Linked DNA regions of Cupriavidus taiwanensis LMG 19424. Each later gene encodes a partner of the first gene's protein in a complex. Links are inferred from orthologs where the notes say so. Each region holds a gene or a part of one and is shown on either strand. Other genes may lie near its edges.

Region 1 (9,220 bases):
CGTCGCGGTACAGCGCGTCGCGCTGCTGCTGGCGCTCGGTCTCGTGCAGCGACCACAGGATCACGCCCATCGCCACGGTGAAGAGCACAATGGCAACCAGCGGGATGAACATGAACCAGCTGGTGGCCACAAGGTTGCGCCAGCGCAGCCACCACAGGCCGCGCGGCGGCGCCACCGGGACGCCGTCGTCGGAGCCGAGCGCTTCGATCGGCCCAAGGCCCGCCGCCGGGGAGGGCGCATGCGGGACATGCGCGGACTCGCCGCCCGCGGCCTTGGCTGTACCCGACGCATCGGAAGGAAGCATGGCGGCGCGCAGGCTGCGGAAAAGACGATCGAGGCGGTTGGAAAACGGCATGGGAGGGATTGACGGCTGACCGACCAGTGTACCGAGATTATTGCGGTGCGTCGCTTGGGGAAAGCGCCAATGAAATCCCGGCGCCGCATGCCGGCGCCGCCAGGGCGGCGACACGCGCCATGCCCTTTCGGCAGTGCTTCTTTGTGCGCTGCCACATAATTCCACATTATAAAAAACGATATCGCAATTTGAAAATTTCGCTTGTGCTCGACTTTCGGCTTCCATAGAATCGGACCGACCCAAGAATGCGGGCGGTAGCCATGCGCCTGCCGCGCGGAGAAACCGGAACAGGTTTCCCGGCGGCGGCTCCGATGCAAGGCGGCAATGGCACCGATCCTCCGCAAGTCGGTGCGAGTCATACGTTGAGTCGTGTCCGGCGCGCCAGCGCGGACGCGGAAGCCAAGAATTCACCCAGGAGACAGTCATGTCCGCCGTACCAGAGCAGATCCTCGGCGCCTCGAGCGCCAACGACGCCGATCCCCAGGAAACCCATGAATGGCTCGACGCCCTGCAGGGCGTGCTGGCCGCGGAAGGCCCGGAGCGCGCCGCGTTCCTGATCGACAAGCAGATCGAATACGCTCGCGTGAACGGCGTGACCCAGCCGTTCCACGCCGAGACGCAATACATCAACACCATCCCGGTCGAGCAGCAGGCCCGCATCCCCGGCGACCAGGACATCGAGCACCGGATCCGCTCGTACACCCGCTGGAACGCCATGGCGATGGTGCTGCGCGCGAACAAGCACACCAATGTCGGCGGCCATATCTCGTCGTTTGCCTCGGCGGCCACGCTGTACGACGTCGGCTACAACCACTTCTGGCGCGCCCCGTCCGAGCAGAGCGGCGGCGACCTGGTCTTCGTGCAGGGCCACTCGGCACCGGGCGTGTACTCGCGCGCCTTCCTGCTGGGCCGCCTGACCCAGGACCAGCTCGACAACTTCCGCCAGGAAGTCGACGGCAAGGGCATCTCGTCGTACCCGCACCCGTGGCTGATGCCGGACTTCTGGCAGTTCCCGACGGTGTCGATGGGCCTGGGCCCGATCATGGCCATCTACCAGGCCCGCTTCATGAAGTACCTGGACAGCCGCGGCCTGGCCAAGGCTGGCGACCGCAAGGTCTGGGCTTTCCTGGGCGACGGCGAGACCGACGAGCCGGAATCGCTGGGCGCGATCGGCATGGCCGGCCGCGAGAAACTCGACAACCTGGTCTTCGTCATCAACTGCAACCTGCAGCGCCTGGACGGCCCGGTGCGCGGCAACGGCAAGATCATCCAGGAACTGGAGTCCGAGTTCCGCGGCGCCGGCTGGAACGTGATCAAGGTGGTGTGGGGCAGCAAGTGGGACGCACTGCTGGCGCGCGACACCAAGGGCCTGCTGATGAAGCGCATGATGGAATGCGTAGACGGCGAGTACCAGACCATGAAGGCCAAGGACGGCGCCTACGTCCGCGAGCACTTCTTCAACACGCCCGAGCTCAAGGCGATGGTCGCCGACTGGTCCGACGAGGACATCTGGCGCCTGAACCGCGGCGGCCACGACCCGCACAAGATCTACGCCGCCTACAAGGCCGCCAGCGAGCACAAGGGCCAGCCCACGCTGATCCTGGCCAAGACCATCAAGGGCTATGGCATGGGCGACGCCGGCCAGGCCATGAACGTCGCGCACCAGCAGAAGAAGATGCCGGTCGACGCGATCCGCAAGTTCCGCGACCAGTTCAATATCCCAGTCGCCGACGACAAGCTCGAAGACGTGCCGTACCTCACCTTCGAGGAAGGCTCGAAGGAACTGGAATACATGCGCCAGGCGCGCATGAACCTGGGCGGCTACCTGCCGGCGCGCCGCCAGAAGGCCGAAGCGCTGCAGGTGCCGGAGCTGAAGGCGTTCGAAGCCCTGCTCAAGGCCACCGGCGAAGGCCGCGAAGTGTCCACCACCATGGCCTTCGTGCGGATCCTGAACACGCTGCTGAAGGACAAGCAGATCGGCAAGCACGTGGTGCCCATCGTCCCGGACGAGTCGCGCACCTTCGGCATGGAAGGCCTGTTCCGCCAGGTCGGCATCTGGAACCAGGAAGGCCAGAAGTACGTGCCGGAAGACCATGACCAGCTGATGTTCTACAAGGAATCGCAGACTGGCCAGGTGCTGCAGGAAGGCATCAACGAAGCCGGCGCCATGTGCGACTGGATCGCCGCCGCCACGTCGTACTCGACGCACGGCGTGCAGATGATCCCGTTCTACATCTACTACTCGATGTTCGGCATCCAGCGTATCGGCGACCTGTGCTGGGCCGCCGCCGACATGCGCTCGCGCGGCTTCCTGCTGGGCGGCACCGCCGGCCGCACCACGCTGAACGGCGAAGGCCTGCAGCACGAAGACGGTCATTCGCATGTGTTCCACGCCGTCATCCCGAACTGCATCTCGTACGACCCGACCTTCCAGTACGAACTGGCGGTGATCATGCAGGACGGCCTGCGCCGCATGTACGCCGAACAGGAAGACGTCTATTACTACCTGACGGTGATGAACGAGAACTACGAGCATCCGGAAATGCCGGCTGGCGTAGAGCAGGACATCGTCAAGGGCATGTACCAGTTCCGCAAGGGCGTCGAGAACAGCAACGCGCCGCGCGTGCAGCTGCTGGGCTCGGGCACGATCTTCCGCGAGGTGATCGCCGCCGCCGAGCTGCTGAAGAAGGACTGGGGCGTCGAGTCCGACCTGTGGGGCTGCCCGAGCTTCACCGAACTGGCGCGCGACGGCCAGGCCGCCGAGCGCTACAACCTGCTGCATCCGGCCGAGACCCAGCGCGAAGCCTTTGTCACGCAGAAGCTGAAGTCGGCCCGCGGCCCGGTGATTGCCTCGACCGACTACGTGCGCGCCTTCGCTGAGCAGATCCGTCCGTACGTGCCGCGCCGCTACGTGGTGCTCGGCACCGATGGCTTCGGCCGCTCGGATACGCGCGAGAAGCTGCGCCACTTCTTCGAAGTGGACCGTTACTGGGTCACGCTGGCCGCGCTCAAGGCGCTGGCCGACGAGGGCGCGATCGGCCGCGACAAGGTTGCCGAGGCGATCAAGAAGTACAACCTCGACCCGAACAAGCCCAACCCGATGTCGGTCTGATCCGGCAGCCTGCACCCACCCCCGCAGTACGGCAACGCCGTGCCGCGGGCGCCTCGGGCCGAGTCCCGACGGCGCCTTGCGGCACGGCGGCGTGACAGAAGCGGGCGGCGAAGGTAATCTCGCCGCTTGCGGATGTCGCGCGTGCCGGCCTGCCCAGGAGACACTGAATGAGTCAAGCGATTGAAATCAAGGTGCCGGATATCGGCGACTATGACGCCGTCCCCGTCATTGAAGTGCATGTGAAACCCGGCGACAGCATCAACGCGGAAGACGCGCTGGTGACGCTGGAGTCCGACAAGGCCACCATGGACGTGCCGTCGCCGCAGGCCGGCGTGGTCAAGGACGTCAAGATCAAGGTTGGCGACAACGTGGCCGAAGGCTCGGTGCTGGTGATGCTGGAGCCGGCCGGGCAGGCCGCTGCCGCACCTGCCGCCGCACCTGCAGCCGCGCCCGCACCGGCTCCCGCGCCGGCACCTGCCGCAGCCGCTCCGGCCCCTGCGCCCGCTCCCGCTCCCGCTCCCGCTCCCGCCGCGGCGCCGGCCGCCGCTGGCGGCACCATCGAAGTCAAGGTGCCCGATATCGGCGACTACGACGCCGTTCCGGTAATCGAAGTCCACGTCAAGCCGGGCGACACCATCAGCGCAGAAGACGCGGTGGTGACGCTGGAATCGGACAAGGCCACCATGGACGTGCCTTCGCCGCAGGGCGGCGTGGTCAAGGAAGTCAAGGTCAAGGTCGGCGACAACGTGTCCGAAGGCACGCTGCTGCTGATCCTGGAAGGCGCGGCCACCGCCGCTGCTGCCGCACCGGCCGCTGCCGCCGCGGCACCGGCTGCCGCTGCCAGCGCGCCCGCTCCGGCGCCGGCGCCTGCCGCCGCGCCCGCGCCGGCCGCTGCGCCGGCTGCCGCGCCGGCCCCTGTCGGCGCAACCGGCAAGGCCGCCCACGCCAGCCCCTCGGTGCGCAAGTTCGCGCGCGAGCTGGGCGTCGATGTCTCGCGCGTGCCGGGCACCGGTCCCAAGGGCCGCATCACCCAGGAAGACGTGCAGAACTATGTCAAGGGCGTGATGACCGGCCAGGCCGCCGCGCCGGCCCAGGCTGCCGCGGCCGGCGCCGGTGGTGGCGAGCTCGGCCTGCTGCCGTGGCCGAAGGTCGATTTCACCCGCTTCGGCGAGGTCGAAAGCAAGGCCCTGTCGCGCATCAAGAAGATTTCGGGTGCCAACCTGCACCGCAACTGGGTCATGATCCCGCACGTCACCAACCATGACGAAGCGGACATCACCGACCTGGAAGCCTTCCGCGTGCAGCTGAACAAGGAAAACGAGAAGGCCGGCGTCAAGGTGACCATGCTGGCGTTCATGATCAAGGCCACGGTCGCGGCGCTGAAGAAGTTCCCGAACTTCAATGCTTCGCTCGACGGCGACAACCTGGTGCTGAAGAAGTACTTCAACATCGGCTTCGCCGCCGACACCCCGAACGGCCTGGTTGTGCCGGTGATCAAGGACGCCGACAAGAAGGGCGTGCTCGAGATCAGCCAGGAAATGAGCGAGCTGGCCAAGCTGGCGCGCGACGGCAAGCTCAAGCCCGACCAGATGCAGGGCGGCTGCTTCTCGATTTCGTCGCTGGGCGGCATCGGCGGCACGTACTTCACGCCGATCATCAATGCGCCCGAAGTGGCCATTATGGGCGTGTGCAAGTCGTACATGAAGCCGGTGTGGGACGGCAAGCAGTTCGCGCCGCGCCTGACGCTGCCGCTGTCGCTGTCGTGGGACCACCGCGTCATCGACGGTGCCGAGGCGGCGCGCTTCAACACGTACTTCGCGCAACTGCTGGCGGACTTCCGCCGCATCCTGCTCTAAGCGGGGTGGCGCCGCGCGGGCAGGGCAACAGCCTGGCCCGCGCGGCGCGCCACGCGCAACCGGGAGCAAGCCATGACTACCTGTGTTGTCGTCAGGAAGGGCGCCGAGGTGGCGATCGCGGCGGACGCGCTCGTCACCTTCGGCGATACGCGCCTGTCGCGCGCCTACGAGCGCAACCAGAAGGTGTTTCCGGTTGGCGACGGCTTTATCGCGCTGGCCGGGACCACGGCGCACTTCCCGGTCATGCGCACGCTGCTGGCGGGGCTGGGCGACGAGTGCCGGCTGGGCTCGCGCGACGACGTCTTCCGCACCTTCCTGAAGGTGCACGAGAAGCTGAAGTCGGACTACTTCGTCAATACCAAGGAAGACGATGACGATCCCTACGAGTCGTCGCAGATCGTATGCCTGATCGCCAATCCGGCGGGCATCTTCGGCGTCTACTCGTACCGCGAGGTGTTTTCGTTCGACCGCTTCTGGGGCATCGGCTCGGGCCGCAACTACGCGCTGGGCGCGATGCACGCGGTCTATGACCGGCCGGACCTCGGCGCGGGCGAGATCGCGCGCATCGGCGTCGATGCCGGCGTGGAGTTCGACAAGAGTTCGGCGGGGCCGATCGAGGTGCATACCGTGCGGCTGCGCGAGCAGGATGCCGCGGCGGCAGCGGACCAGGACGATGGCGCGGACGGCAGTCCGGCGGGCGGCAACGCAGCAACCAACAACGACGGCGCGCCCTGAAGCCGAGAGGCGGGCGCGCATAGAGGAGCAAACATGAGTGTGATCGAAGTCAAGGTGCCGGATATCGGCGATTTCGACGCGGTGGAAGTGATCGAGGTGCTGGTCAAGGCCGGCGACACGGTCGAGGTGGAACAGTCCCTGATCGTGCTGGAATCCGACAAGGCCAGCATGGATGTGCCGTCGTCGGCCGCCGGCAAGGTGGTCGACGTCAAGGTCAAGGTGGGCGACAAGGTAGGCCAGGGCGCGGTGATCTGCACCATCGAGGCCCAGGCTGCCGCCGCCGCGGCGCCTGCACCGGCACAGGCCCCGGCGCCGGCGCAGGCTCCCGCGCCGGCAGCGGCCGCGCCGGCGCCTGCCCCTGCCGCCGCGAGCCACGCCGGCGGTGCCGATATCCAGTGCGAGATGCTGGTGCTGGGCGCCGGCCCCGGCGGCTACTCCGCCGCGTTCCGCGCCGCCGACCTGGGCATGAATACCGTGCTGGTCGAGCGTTACGGCACGCTTGGCGGGGTCTGCCTGAACGTGGGCTGCATCCCGTCCAAGGCGCTGCTGCACAACGCCGCGGTGATCGACGAAGCCAAGGCGCTGGCCGCCCACGGCATCCTGTTCGGCGAGGCCAAGATCGACCTGGACGGCCTGCGCCACTACAAGAACCAGGTGGTCGGCAAGCTGACCGGCGGCCTGGCCGGCATGGCCAAGGCGCGCAAGGTGCAGGTGGTGCGCGGCGTGGGCAACTTCCTCGACCCGCATCACCTGGAAGTGGAACTGACCGAAGGCGAAGGCAAGCAGACCACCGGCAAGAAGACCGTGATCCGCTTCGAGAAGGCCATCATCGCCGCAGGCAGCCAGGCGGTGAAGCTGCCGTTCATTCCGGAAGACCCGCGCATCGTCGACTCGACCGGCGCGCTGGAACTGCCTGAAGTCCCCAACAAGATGCTGGTCATCGGCGGCGGCATCATCGGCCTGGAAATGGCCACGGTGTACAGCACGCTGGGTGCCGACATCGATATCGTTGAAATGCTGCCGGGCCTGATGAACGGTGCCGACCGCGACCTGGTCAAGGTCTGGGAAAAGAAGAACAAGGACCGTTTCGGCAAGGTGATGCTCAATACCAAGACGGTCGCGGTCGAAGCCAAGCCGGACGGCATCTACGTCAGGTTCGAAGGGGAAGCCGCGCCGGCCGAGCCCCAGCGCTACGACCTGGTGCTGGTGTCGGTGGGCCGCTCGCCCAACGGCAAGCGCATCAGCGCCGAGAAGGCCGGTGTTGCCGTCACCGAGCGCGGCTTTATCGACGTCGACAAGCAGATGCGCACCAACGTGCCGCACATCTACGCCATCGGCGATATCGTTGGGCAGCCGATGCTCGCGCACAAGGCCGTGCACGAAGCGCACGTGGCGGCCGAGGCCGCGCATGGCGAGAAGGCCTTCTTCGACGCCAAGCAGATTCCGTCGGTGGCCTTCACCGATCCGGAAGTGGCCTGGGCCGGCCTGACCGAGGATGAGTGCAAGGCGCAGGGCATCAAGTACAGCAAGGGCGTGTTCCCGTGGGCCGCCTCGGGCCGCGCCATCGCCAACGGCCGCGACGAGGGCTTCACCAAGCTGATCTTCGACGAAGAAACGCATCGCGTGATCGGCGGCGGCATCGTCGGCACGCATGCCGGCGACCTGATCAGCGAAGTGTGCCTGGCAATCGAGATGGGCGCCGACGCCGTCGATATCGGCAAGACCATCCATCCGCACCCGACGCTGGGCGAGTCGATCGGCATGGCGGCGGAGATCTACGAAGGCACGTGCACCGACGTGCCGCCGCCGCGCAAGCGTTGACGCGCTGCCCGCCGCGATGACAAGGCCCGCCTGATGGCGGGCTTTGTTTTGCGTGGTTTCGCAATTAACCGCCATAACCTATCAGCGTCAATGCGTGGCGGCTTGCAGCGAGAGGGGAAAGGGCAGCGGGAAAGGCTGGCTGAGGCGAGGGCCAAAAAAAACCCGACCTGTAGAGGTCGGGTTTAACGATACCTTTGGACAAGGAGACCGCGGTACCGAGGAGACATCGGCAGACAAGGCAGCGCCGGGCCGGTCGGTCGGGGCACTTCCTTCATCGTTGGCAAAGCCCACTGCATCGCATGGCGATGGGCTTTGCCAACGGACCGGCCGCAGCCGGTCCGTCTTCAACACTGGCTATCAGGCAGTAGCGGCCTTCTTCGCCGTGGCCGTGCGGGCCGTGGCGCTGGCTTGCTGGGCAGCCTTGGTGGCAGCCGAAGCAGCGGCCTGGAAGTTGGTTTCAGCGATTTCGACCGCTTGCTTGGTCGCCTTCTGCACCGACTCGTAGGCGTTGTTGGCAGCGGAGATCGCCGACTTCACGATGGCCACGGTCGATTCCGAACCGGCCGGGGCGTTCTTGGCGAAGTTTTCGACCAGGGCCTGGACGTTCTTCGAGCCTTCGGCCAGTTGGGCCTCGGCCACCTTGGCGAATTCGCTCTGGGTTTCCGAAGCGATTTCGTACAGGTGACGGGTGTAGGCCAGGGTCTTTTCAGCGACCGGCTGCACGGCAGCGGCCTGGATGGCCAGCAGTTCCTGCGCATCCTTGGCCGACAGCGCCTTCTTGGCGTTGTCCACGTTTTCGGCGAACGTGGTCTTGACGACCTGCAGGTTCAGTTCGACGAGCTTTTCGACGCCTTCAAACGCCTTGGTGGTCAGGCCGAACAGCGTTTCGAGGTTAGCCTTTTGTGCTGCTGCGACTTGTTCCGGGGTGAGGATCATTGCTGGTCTCCAGTGGTGAACTTCAAGGTCAAGCAAATTAAGCCGCCTAGATGTCAGGGCCGTGACGGTGTTGAACCCGCTTCGGCCAGCCCAGGCGTGTGGGTGGGTCAGGGCGCCCAGGAGTGTTTGTGCGCCGCAACAATCGGTATTTTAGGGGCGGTTGATCCAATGTCAAGAAGATTTTGTGCGTTGCACAAAAACAAGGGCGGAGGCACTTCCCAAGGTGGCGTTTCCGCCATTCCAGGGCGGCGCCGGCGGTGCGGCGGCAGGGGTGCTACCATGCCAGGCTGCCCGCGCCGGCACGCCCGGCCGAGGCCGGAACTCCAACAAGATGTGAACAGAATCGCCCAGGCCTCCGTCCATGCTCGCTTTCTACGCCGATCACTTCGTGCTGCCGCTGCCGCC
Region 2 (9,134 bases), on another replicon or contig:
TCTTGGTGTCTTGCAGGCTGGTGAGCCGGTAGGTCAGCACGTGGTACTCGGGAAGCACATGCAGCCCGGTCACGCGGGCGCCGATGCGGCTGGCGAATGCCATCGCGCGGCTCACCATGGCATCGGCGCGCGCGGAGCCGTCGGTCGGTACTAGGAGGTGCCTGTACATGATGAGCCTCCGCTTGCAAAGAGATACCGCGCCAGCCTGGCGCGTCCGCGCACTGGCGGGCGAGCCAATCCAGTATAGGAATTGCGCGGCATAAGGAACAGGACGCCAGGGCCTCCGGAGCACGGCCGCGAACAGGGTGGTGCCCGGGGGCAAGCATTAACATGCTGTTATCATTCGATTCACCTGTGCCCCCGCACCGATGGAAGGGACTGAAGCATGATTGCGCTACGCGAAGCCCGGCTGGCCGGATTGTTCCAACGCGGCAACTGGCTGCCGAATGTGGTGTCGGGCGTGATCGTGGGGGTAGTGGCGCTGCCGCTGGCAATGGCGTTCGCGATTGCCTCGGGCGCCAAGCCCGAACAGGGCCTGTACACGGCCATCGTCGCCGGGCTGGCGGTGTCGCTGTTCGGCGGCAGCCGCGTGCAGATCGCCGGGCCCACCGGCGCCTTTATCGTGGTGCTGTCCGCGGTAACGGCGCGCCACGGCATCGATGGCCTGCAGATCGCCACGCTGATGGCCGGTCTGATCCTGCTGGCGATGGGGCTGACGCGGCTGGGCGGCGTGATCCGCTACATTCCGGCGCCGGTGATCGTCGGCTTTACCGCGGGCATCGGCGTGATCATCTTCGTCGGCCAGTGGCGCGATTTCTTCGGGCTGCCGCCAGTGGCCGGCGCGCATTTCCATGAAAAACTCTGGCACCTGCTGCAGGCGCTGCCGCAATGGCACCCCGCCACCACCGCGCTGGCGCTGGGCAGCCTGGCGCTGGTGGTGGGCGCGCCGCGCGTGCGCTGGCTGCGGCGCGTGCCGGGCCCGCTGGTGGCGCTGGTGGTGGCCACCGCGGTGCAGGCGCTGTTCCGCTTCGACGGCGTGGCGACCATCGGCACGGCCTTCGGCGGCCTGCCGCGCGGCCTGCCGGTGCCGTCGCTGCCGGAGGTCACGCTGGCGCGCGTGCTGGAGCTGGCCGGGCCTGCCTTCACCATTGCCATGCTTGGCGCGATCGAGTCCTTGCTGTCGGCCGTGGTAGCCGACGGCATGGCGGGCACCCGGCATGACTCGAACCAGGAACTGGTGGGGCAGGGCATCGCAAATGTGGTGGCGCCGCTGTTCGGCGGGTTTGCCGCCACCGGCGCGATCGCGCGCACCGCCACCAATATCCGCAATGGCGGCAACAGCCCGCTGGCGGGCGTGGTGCATGCGCTCACGCTGGTGCTGGTGCTGCTGTTCCTGGCGCCGCTCGCGGCCAGCGTGCCGCTGGCCGCGCTGGCCGCGATCCTGTTCGTGGTGGCCTACAACATGAGCGAGATGCGCCAGTTCGCCCGCATGGTCCGGCGCGCGCCGCGCGCCGATGTCGCGATCCTGCTGATCACCTTTACGCTGACGGTGCTGACCGACCTGGTGGTGGCGGTCAATATCGGCGTAATCCTGGCCATGCTGCAGTTCCTGCGGCGCATGTCGGCAGCGGTGGAAGTGGCACCCCAGGCCGCCGAGGCCGTTGCGCGCGAACTGGACGACGCGGGCACCGGCGCGGTGGCGCCGATACCGCCGGGCGTGCTGGTCTATGTCATCGACGGCCCGTTCTTCTTCGGTGCCGTTGAGGCCTGCGAGCGAGCGCTGGTGCAGACCCATACCGAGCCGCGCGTGCTGCTGATCCGCCTGGGCCGCGTGCCCTTCATGGACATGACCGGGCTGCAGACGCTCGAGGCGGTGATCGTCACGCTGCAGAAGCGCGGCGTCGCGGTAGTGCTGGCCGAGGCCAACGCGAGGGTCAGGGAAAAGCTGGCGCGCGCCGGCGTGCTGGCGGCGCTGGGAGAAGGCAACTACGCGGATTCGCTGGCGCAGGCGGCGCAACGCTGCGCCGCGCTCGCCGGGGAAGGGCAAGGCGAGGCCAACGCCCCGCGCTGAGTTACTTCTTCTGGCGCGTGCCGCCCGCCGGCCTGGGCTTGGTGGCGTAATCCACGCCATGCTGCGCCAGGTAATCGCGGATCAGCTGGCGCACCACCTGCGACGGCGTCAGGTCCTGCGCGGCGCACAGCGTTTCAAAGGCCTTCTTCTTCACCGGATCGATCAGGATGGTCAGGCGGGCGGTCTTGGATTCCATGAGGGTGTGCGGCGGTCCGGGGCCGGAGATGGCGGCGGCGATTGGATGGGCATTATATACAGCGCTGCCGCAGGGCTTCGGTACACCGGCGGTCTGCGCCCCGCTCCCGGCTGCGGGAGGGGGAGCACACAGCGGGTGCTGGCAAAACCAGTAGTCTTACTTACTCCGCCATCTCCAGATCCGCGATCACCGCCGCCAGGAAGCGCGCGGCCTCTCCGCCCGTCACCACGCGGTGGTCGAAGGTCAGGCTCAGCGGCATGACCCGGTGCACCGCGGGCACGCCGCCGGCCGCGACCACTGCGTCGCGCACGCGCCCGGCACCCAGGATCGCCACGGTGGGCGGCACCACGATCGGCGCCGCATAGCGCCCGGCGATCATGCCGAAGTTGGACAGCGTGATGGTGTTGCCGCGCATCTCCTCGGGGGCGATGGTGCGCGCGCGGATGTCGGCGCGCATGCGGTCGAGCCCGTGGCGCAGGTCGGCGGCGTCGCGGTTGCCGACATCGCGCAGCACCGGCACGAACAGGCCCTCGGGCAGGTCGGCGGCAATGCCGACGTCGATCTTCTTCAGCACGTGGCGGCGTCCGGTTTGTCCTTCATACCACGCATTGAGCCCCGGTTCGGCGCGGCAGCCGGCCACCAGCGCGCGCACCAGCCGGATGGTGACATCGGCGCCGGCCGGCCAGGCGTGGATGTCGGCATCGTCCATCACGGTAGCGGCGGCGACTTCGGCCTGCGCACGCGCCATGTTCTGCGCCATCGCGCGGCGCACGCCGCGCAGTTCTTCGGGCGCGCCGAGGTCCTTCAGCGTGGCGGCGACCCGTTCCACGTCGGCGGCGGTGACCACGCCCTCGGGACCCGAGGCGGTGGCCATGGCCAGGTCCACGCCGAGCCGGCGCGCCAGCGCACGGACCGCCGGCGTCGCCTTGATGCGCGCGGCCATCCCCGCAGCGGGCGCGGCGGTGCCGGGCGGCGCGGCTTCGCTGGCCACGTGCGTGCCGACCTGGACCGAGCCCACCACGGTGCCGGCGTCGGCATCTTCGCCGGCGCCCTCGAAACCCACCAGCGGCGCGCCCAGGTGCACGATGTCGCCCGGCTGCGCAAACAGCTTGCCGATGCTGCCGGCATAAGGCGACGGGATTTCGACGATCGCCTTGGCGGTCTCCACCGACAGCAGCGGCTGGTCCGCCGCGACCGTGTCGCCGGTCTTGACGTGCCAGGCCACGATCTCGGCCTCCTGCAGGCCTTCGCCCAGGTCGGGCAGCTTGAAGACTCGCATCGGTCCTCCTTGGCTAGCTTGAACGGTCCGGTTGCCGCCGGGGCCCTACGCCGCCAGCGCCCTGCGCGCGGCATCGACGATGCGCGCGACACCGGGCAGGTAGGTGTACTCCAGCCGCGCCAGCGGCACCACGGTATCGAAGCCGGTCACGCGCTGCACCGGCGCGGCCAGCGAGTACAACCCCGCATCGGCCAGCTGCGCCGCGATCTCGGCGCCGAAGCCGGCGGTGCGCGGCGCCTCGTGCACGATCACGCAGCGGCCGGTGCGCGAAACCGCATCCAGGATGGTCTGCATGTCCAGCGGCTTGAGCGTGGCCACGTCGATCACAGTCGCGGTAACGCCTTCCGCGGCGAGCGCGTCGGCGGCGGCGAGCGTCTCCTGCACCATCGCGCCCCAGCTCACCAGCGTGATGTCGCTGCCTTCGCGCAAGGTGAAGCAGGTATCGAGCGGCAGCGCCGCGCCGTCGTCGGCCACTTCCTGGCGGAACAGGCGGTACAGCCGCGTGGGCTCGAGGAAGATGACCGGGTCTGGGTCGGCGATCGCCGCCAGCAGCAGCCCGTACGCGCGCGCCGGCGATGACGGCACGACCACGCGGATGCCAGGCATGTGGGCGAACATCGCCTCCGGGCTTTCGGAGTGGTGCTCGGGTGCGTGGATGCCCGCGCCGCACGGCGAGCGCACCACCAGCGGGCAGGTCAGCCGCCCGCGCGTGCGGTGGCGCATACGCCCGGCGTGGTTGATGATGTGATCCACCGCCGGGTAGATAAAGCCGGTGAACTGAATCTCGGCCACGGGCTTGAGCCCCATCGCCGCCATGCCGATCGCCGCGCCGACGATGCCGCCTTCGGCCAGCGGCGTATCCATGACGCGCGCGGCGCCGAAGCGCGCCTGCAGGCCCACGGTGGCGCGGAACACGCCGCCGTTGACGCCGATGTCCTCGCCCAGCAGCAGCACATCGGGATCGTGCTCCAGCGCATGGGCCAGCGCCAGGTTGACTGCTTCGACCAGATTGATTTCCGCCATGGTTCGCTCGCTGTGGGACCGGGTCGAGGTAGGAGTGCGCGCGCGGCGCCGCCAGCGGCTAGCCGTGCTGCGCCGGGAAGCGCCGCGCGATCTCCAGCTGCGCCTGCAGTTCGGCCGGCATGGCCGCGTACAGGCAGTCGAACATCGCGGCCGGGTCTGGCGGCGGCATGGCCAGGTAGGTCTCGACCGCCTGCGCCACCTGCTGCGAGCACGCCTTGACCAACGCCTCTTCGCGCGCCGCATCCCAGGCATGCAGGGCCAGCAGGTGGGTGCGCAGGCGCAACAGCGGTTCGTGCTGCCAGTGTGCCTTGACGCTGGCCTCGTCGCGGTAGCGCGAGGCATCGTCGGCGGTGGTGTGGTCGCCCAGCCGGTAGGTGATGGCCTCGATCAGCGCGGGGCCGCCGCCATCGCGGGCGCGCGCGATCGCTTCGCCGACGCGGTGGCGCACCGCGACCACGTCGTTGCCGTCGACCTGCTCGCCCGGGATGCCCGCGGCAATCGCCTTCTGCGCCAGCGTCTGCGCCGCGGTCTGGGCGCTGCGCGGCATCGAGATGGCCCACTGGTTGTTGTTGATCACGATCACCAGCGGCGCGCGCCACGCGCCGGCCATGTTCATGCCTTCATAGAAGTCGCCCTTGGAGGTGCCGCCGTCGCCCAGCAGGCAGACTGCCACGCGCGGCTCGCCGCGCAGCCGGAACGCGTAGGCCGCGCCGGCCGCGTGGCACACCTGCGTGCCGATCGGCACGCAGTTGGCAAAGTCATGCGGCGCCGCGGCAAAGCCGCTGCCGCGCTCGTCGCCACCCCAGTAGAGCAGGCTCTCGGTCATCGTGACGCCGCGGACAAACTGCGCCGCGTGGTCGCGGTAAGAGGGCACCAGCACATCCTCCGGCCGCATGGCGCAGGCCACGCCCACGCCGATGGCCTCCTGGCCCAGCGCCGACGCGAACGTGCCGATCTTGCCGGTGCGTTGCAGCGCTATGGCCTTCAGGTCGAACTGGCGCGTCAGCACCATCGCCTGGTACAGCGGCACCAGCGCGTCAGGGTCGCTGGCGAACGGGGGAGGGGGAGCAGTGGTGGGAGAGGTGTCGCCCGGTGGGGCAAGGTAGCGGGTATAGCCGATCTCAAAGCGCGCAACCGTGGACATGGCAGGTCTCTCGATGCGGTTGTCTCGACAGGATCCGCGCGGATCGGGGCGAGGATCTTCGCAGCCCTCCGCGGCATGATCGCGTTGTGATCCCTGCCGTGCTTTTTGGGCGCGGGGGACTTGAGCTTGAGTGTAGGGCATTTGCGCGGCCGGCGCCGCGCGAAATTGTCTTGCTGCGCACACTGCGGCAGTGCGCGCGCGGGCCTGCGCTCAGCCTTCCAGGTGCGGCTGCATCAGCGCGCGGAACCACTCGAGGAAGACCGCGAGCCGTTGCGACCGCTGGCGGCGGTGGGGATAGAGCAGCGACACCGGCATGCTCGCCGGGCGCCAGTCGGGCATGATTTCCAGCAGCTGTCCGGTGTCGAGCAGGTGCTGCACGTCGAAGCGCGGAATCTGGATCATCCCGATGCCGGCGAGGCAGCAGGCGATGTAGCTTTCGGCATTGTTGACCGAGACGCGCGTTGCCACGTCGGCCCCGTGCGCGCTGCCATCGGTATCCACGAATTCCCATGGCAAGTCGCGCCCGGTGCGGGGGCTGGCGTAGCCAACCGCGAGGTGGCCGCGGCGCAGGTCGGCCGGATCACGGGGCTCGCCGTGTTCGCGCAGGTAGGCCGGGCTGGCGCAGTTGACCAGCGCGATCCGGCCCAGCGGCCGCACCACCAGGCTGCTGTCGGCCAGCATGCCGAAGCGCACCGCACAGTCCACGCCCTCCTGCACCAGGTCGATGGCGCGATCGCTGGAACCGAGCGACAGCTGCAGCCGCGGATGGCGCCGCAGCAGTGCGGGCAGCGCCGGTGCCACCAGCCGGCGCGCGATGCGGCTGGGCATATCCACGTTCAGGCGCCCGCTGGCCTGGCGCTGGCCGGCCTGGAACAGCTGGTCGATATCCTCGACCTCGGCCAGCAGCGGGCGCAGCCGCTCCAGCAATTGCGCCCCGTCGGCGCTCAGCCGCACCTGCCGCGTGGTCCGGTGCAGCAGGCGCGCGCCGACCTGGGCCTCGAGGTCCTGCACCGCCGCCGACACCGATGCGCGCGGCAACCCGAGCGCATGCGCGGCCTTGATGAAGCTGCCCATTTCGGCCACCTGCAGGAATACGCGGTACTGGTCGAATCTGTCCATACGCCTCGCTCGTCGATGGCGCAAGCATACCTGCAATGCGTGCGCGCACCAGAGCGGCGCTGCGGCTTATTTGGTCGTGTAGCCGCCGTTGATCAGCATGGTCTGGCCGGTGATCCACCAGCCGTCGCTGACCAGATGGCGGATAAAGGGCACCACGTCCTCGATATGCGTCAGTCCCGTCGGCGAGAACGGCGACAGCGCGGCCGCGCTCTTGTGATAGGCCACGGCATCGTCGCCTTCCTGGCCGTAGAAGAACGGCGTATCCATCGGGCCGGGTCCTACCGCGGTCACCGAGATGCCGCGCGCGCCGAACTCCTTGGCCGCGGCGCGGGTAAAGTGTTCGACCGGTGCCTTGGTGCCGGCATAGGCGGCATAGAAGGGCGTGAACGCGCCCAGCAGCGAGGTCACCAGCGTCACGATCTTGCCGTGGTCTTTGACGTGGCGCCCGGCTTCCTTCAGGAAGAAGAAGGCGCTCTTGGCGTTGACCGCCGACATCTCGTCGTACTCCGCCTCGCTGATCTCGGCGAACGGTTTCTTCAGCACCTTGCCCACCGTATTGATGGCGATATCGGGACGGCCCACCGCGGCCACGGCATCGGCAAACAAGCGCTCGACCGCGCCCGCGCGGGTCAGGTCCGCTTGCAGCGCCACCGCCTGGGCGCCGGTTGCCTGGATTGTCTGGACCGTGGCCTCGGCGTCGGCGCGCGAGGCCGCGCCGTGGTAATGGATGGCGATGGCGCGGGCGCCCTGCGCGGCCAGGTCGCGCGCGATCAGCCCGCCCAGGTTCTTGGCGCCGCCGGCGATCAGCGCGACCTTGCCGCGGATGGAATGGTCAGCCATGAAACTCTCCTGTGGATGCGTCGAAGGAGGCTTCAGCTTAGGCGGGCCGCAAGGGGGAATAAATTGGCGGCGACTGGATAGATCATCCAGAAAACCAGAACAATCCGGGGCGGCGGTGCGATGCCGGCCCCGGAGTCAAGGCGAAGGCGCGCCACGGGGCGCGCCTTGCCGGCCTGCCGCGGCGCTCAGCGCTGGTACGGCGGCGGCACGAAGCCGGCGAAGCGCTGTTGCGTCACCGCCTTGAACTCGGCGGACTGGTAGGCCTCGCGGATGTCCTTGACGAAGGGCTTGTTCAGGTCGGCGGTCTTCACCGCGACCAGGTTCATGTAGTAGTCGGGAATCTTCTCCAGCGCCAGCGCCGAGGTCAGCTTCAGGCCCGAGGCCAGCGCATAGTTGCCGTTGACGAAGGCATAGTCGACATCGTCCAGCGAGCGCGGCAGCTGCGCGGCTTCGAGCTGGACCAGCTTGAGCTTGTGCGGATTGGCGTCGATATCGCGCTCGCTGGCGCGGATCGGGTCGGTGCCGGGCTTGAGCGTGACCCAGCCGATCTGCTGCAGGATGGCGATGGCACGTGCCAGGTTGGTCGGATCGTTCGGCAGCGACACGGTGTTGCCCGCCTTCACCTCGGCCAGCGCCTTGTGCTTGCGGCTGTAGATGCCGATCGGCGCGGTGGGCACCTGTATCACGTCGCTCAGGGCCAGCTTGCGGTCGGCCGAGAATTTCTTCAGGTAGGCCACATGCTGGAAGGCGTTGGCGTCGATGGCGCCGTCGGCCAGCGCCAGGTTGGGCTGCACGTAGTCGCTGAACTCGACGATGGTGACCTTGTAGCCGCGCTGCTCCAGCACCGGCTTGACGCCATAGCGGATCTGGTCGGCATACGGGCCGGCGGTGGCGCCGAAGCGGATTTCCTTCTTGTCCGGATCGGCCGCGGCGGCGCCGTGGACCACGCCCAGCGCCAGCACGGCTGCTGCCAGGCGCGCTGCCAGGCCGAATTTCCCGTATTGCATCGGATGCTCCCCTTTGATGTTGGTTGGCTGCCTCGGCGTCGCGCCGTGGCATCGACCCATTGTATGGAAAGGCAGCCAAAGGACGAACGAGCGATTACGCATGGCGATATGCCCGGGCGGAATAAGGCCTACGCTGTAGAAGCGCGCGTTCCCTGCGTGCCCCGCCATGGAGGCTGCCATGCCCGAGCAACTGACCAAGCATCCCGACGTCACCCTGCAGGTGCTGCGCAGCGCCGGCGCCCGCTGCGGCGAGGGCGAGACGCAAGCCATTCTGCGCAGTTGTCCGCCAGCGCGTTTTTGCAAGCTGCCGGGCGGCGAGGTCTGCGTGTACGGGCTCGATGGTGCGCGCGCGATGACGCAGTTCACCGCGGCCGACTGGCAGTCCCTTGCCCCGCTGGGCCGCGGCGGTGCAGAGCACGCTGCCGCGGGACCGTGGAACGGCATGGCAGTAGGAA

The links.
Region 2: the proteins of aceF (region 1) and RALTA_RS25245 are in contact, whole or in part, in a crystal structure (PDB 1W85), measured with the Geobacillus stearothermophilus proteins. The link is inferred for Cupriavidus taiwanensis LMG 19424 from one-to-one orthologs. Residues at the interface, in WP_033016211.1 of Geobacillus stearothermophilus: Val129, Ile130, Ala131, Met132, Pro133, Arg136, Lys137, Arg157; in WP_033016213.1 of Geobacillus stearothermophilus: Ile282, Leu283, Ser284, Leu285, Glu286, Phe325.

The regions. Positions count from the first base shown.
Region 1 is NC_010528.1:1,330,707-1,339,926, forward strand. The notes cover bases 3,019-5,978. They hold aceF (dihydrolipoyllysine-residue acetyltransferase), read left to right. Parts: upstream 3,019-3,634; coding sequence 3,635-5,323; downstream 5,324-5,978. Other genes in these bases: aceE (pyruvate dehydrogenase (acetyl-transferring), homodimeric type), read left to right, coding at 3,019-3,467; RALTA_RS06205 (Ntn hydrolase family protein), read left to right, coding at 5,396-5,978. In the rest of the region: RALTA_RS06190 (PAS domain S-box protein), read right to left, coding at 1-304; more of aceE, read left to right, coding at 780-3,018; more of RALTA_RS06205, read left to right, coding at 5,979-6,058; lpdA (dihydrolipoyl dehydrogenase), read left to right, coding at 6,092-7,879; TIGR01841 family phasin PhaP1, read right to left, coding at 8,237-8,815; RALTA_RS06220 (histone deacetylase family protein), read left to right, coding at 9,177-9,220. UniProt on the Bacillus subtilis protein: The pyruvate dehydrogenase complex catalyzes the overall conversion of pyruvate to acetyl-CoA and CO(2).
Region 2 is NC_010530.1:2,182,531-2,191,664, reverse strand. What follows is about bases 2,581-5,454. They hold RALTA_RS25245 (alpha-ketoacid dehydrogenase subunit beta), read right to left. Parts: upstream 4,570-5,454; coding sequence 3,592-4,569; downstream 2,581-3,591. Other genes in these bases: pdhA (pyruvate dehydrogenase (acetyl-transferring) E1 component subunit alpha), read right to left, coding at 4,628-5,454; RALTA_RS25250 (dihydrolipoamide acetyltransferase family protein), read right to left, coding at 2,581-3,546. Outside these bases: RALTA_RS25265 (universal stress protein), read right to left, coding at 1-169; RALTA_RS25260 (SulP family inorganic anion transporter), read left to right, coding at 386-2,071; RALTA_RS25255 (ribbon-helix-helix domain-containing protein), read right to left, coding at 2,073-2,267; more of RALTA_RS25250, read right to left, coding at 2,428-2,580; more of pdhA, read right to left, coding at 5,455-5,713; RALTA_RS25235 (LysR family transcriptional regulator), read right to left, coding at 5,924-6,832; RALTA_RS25230 (SDR family oxidoreductase), read right to left, coding at 6,899-7,672; RALTA_RS25225 (MetQ/NlpA family ABC transporter substrate-binding protein), read right to left, coding at 7,858-8,679; RALTA_RS25220 (hypothetical protein), read left to right, coding at 8,858-9,134. UniProt on the Bacillus subtilis protein: The pyruvate dehydrogenase complex catalyzes the overall conversion of pyruvate to acetyl-CoA and CO(2).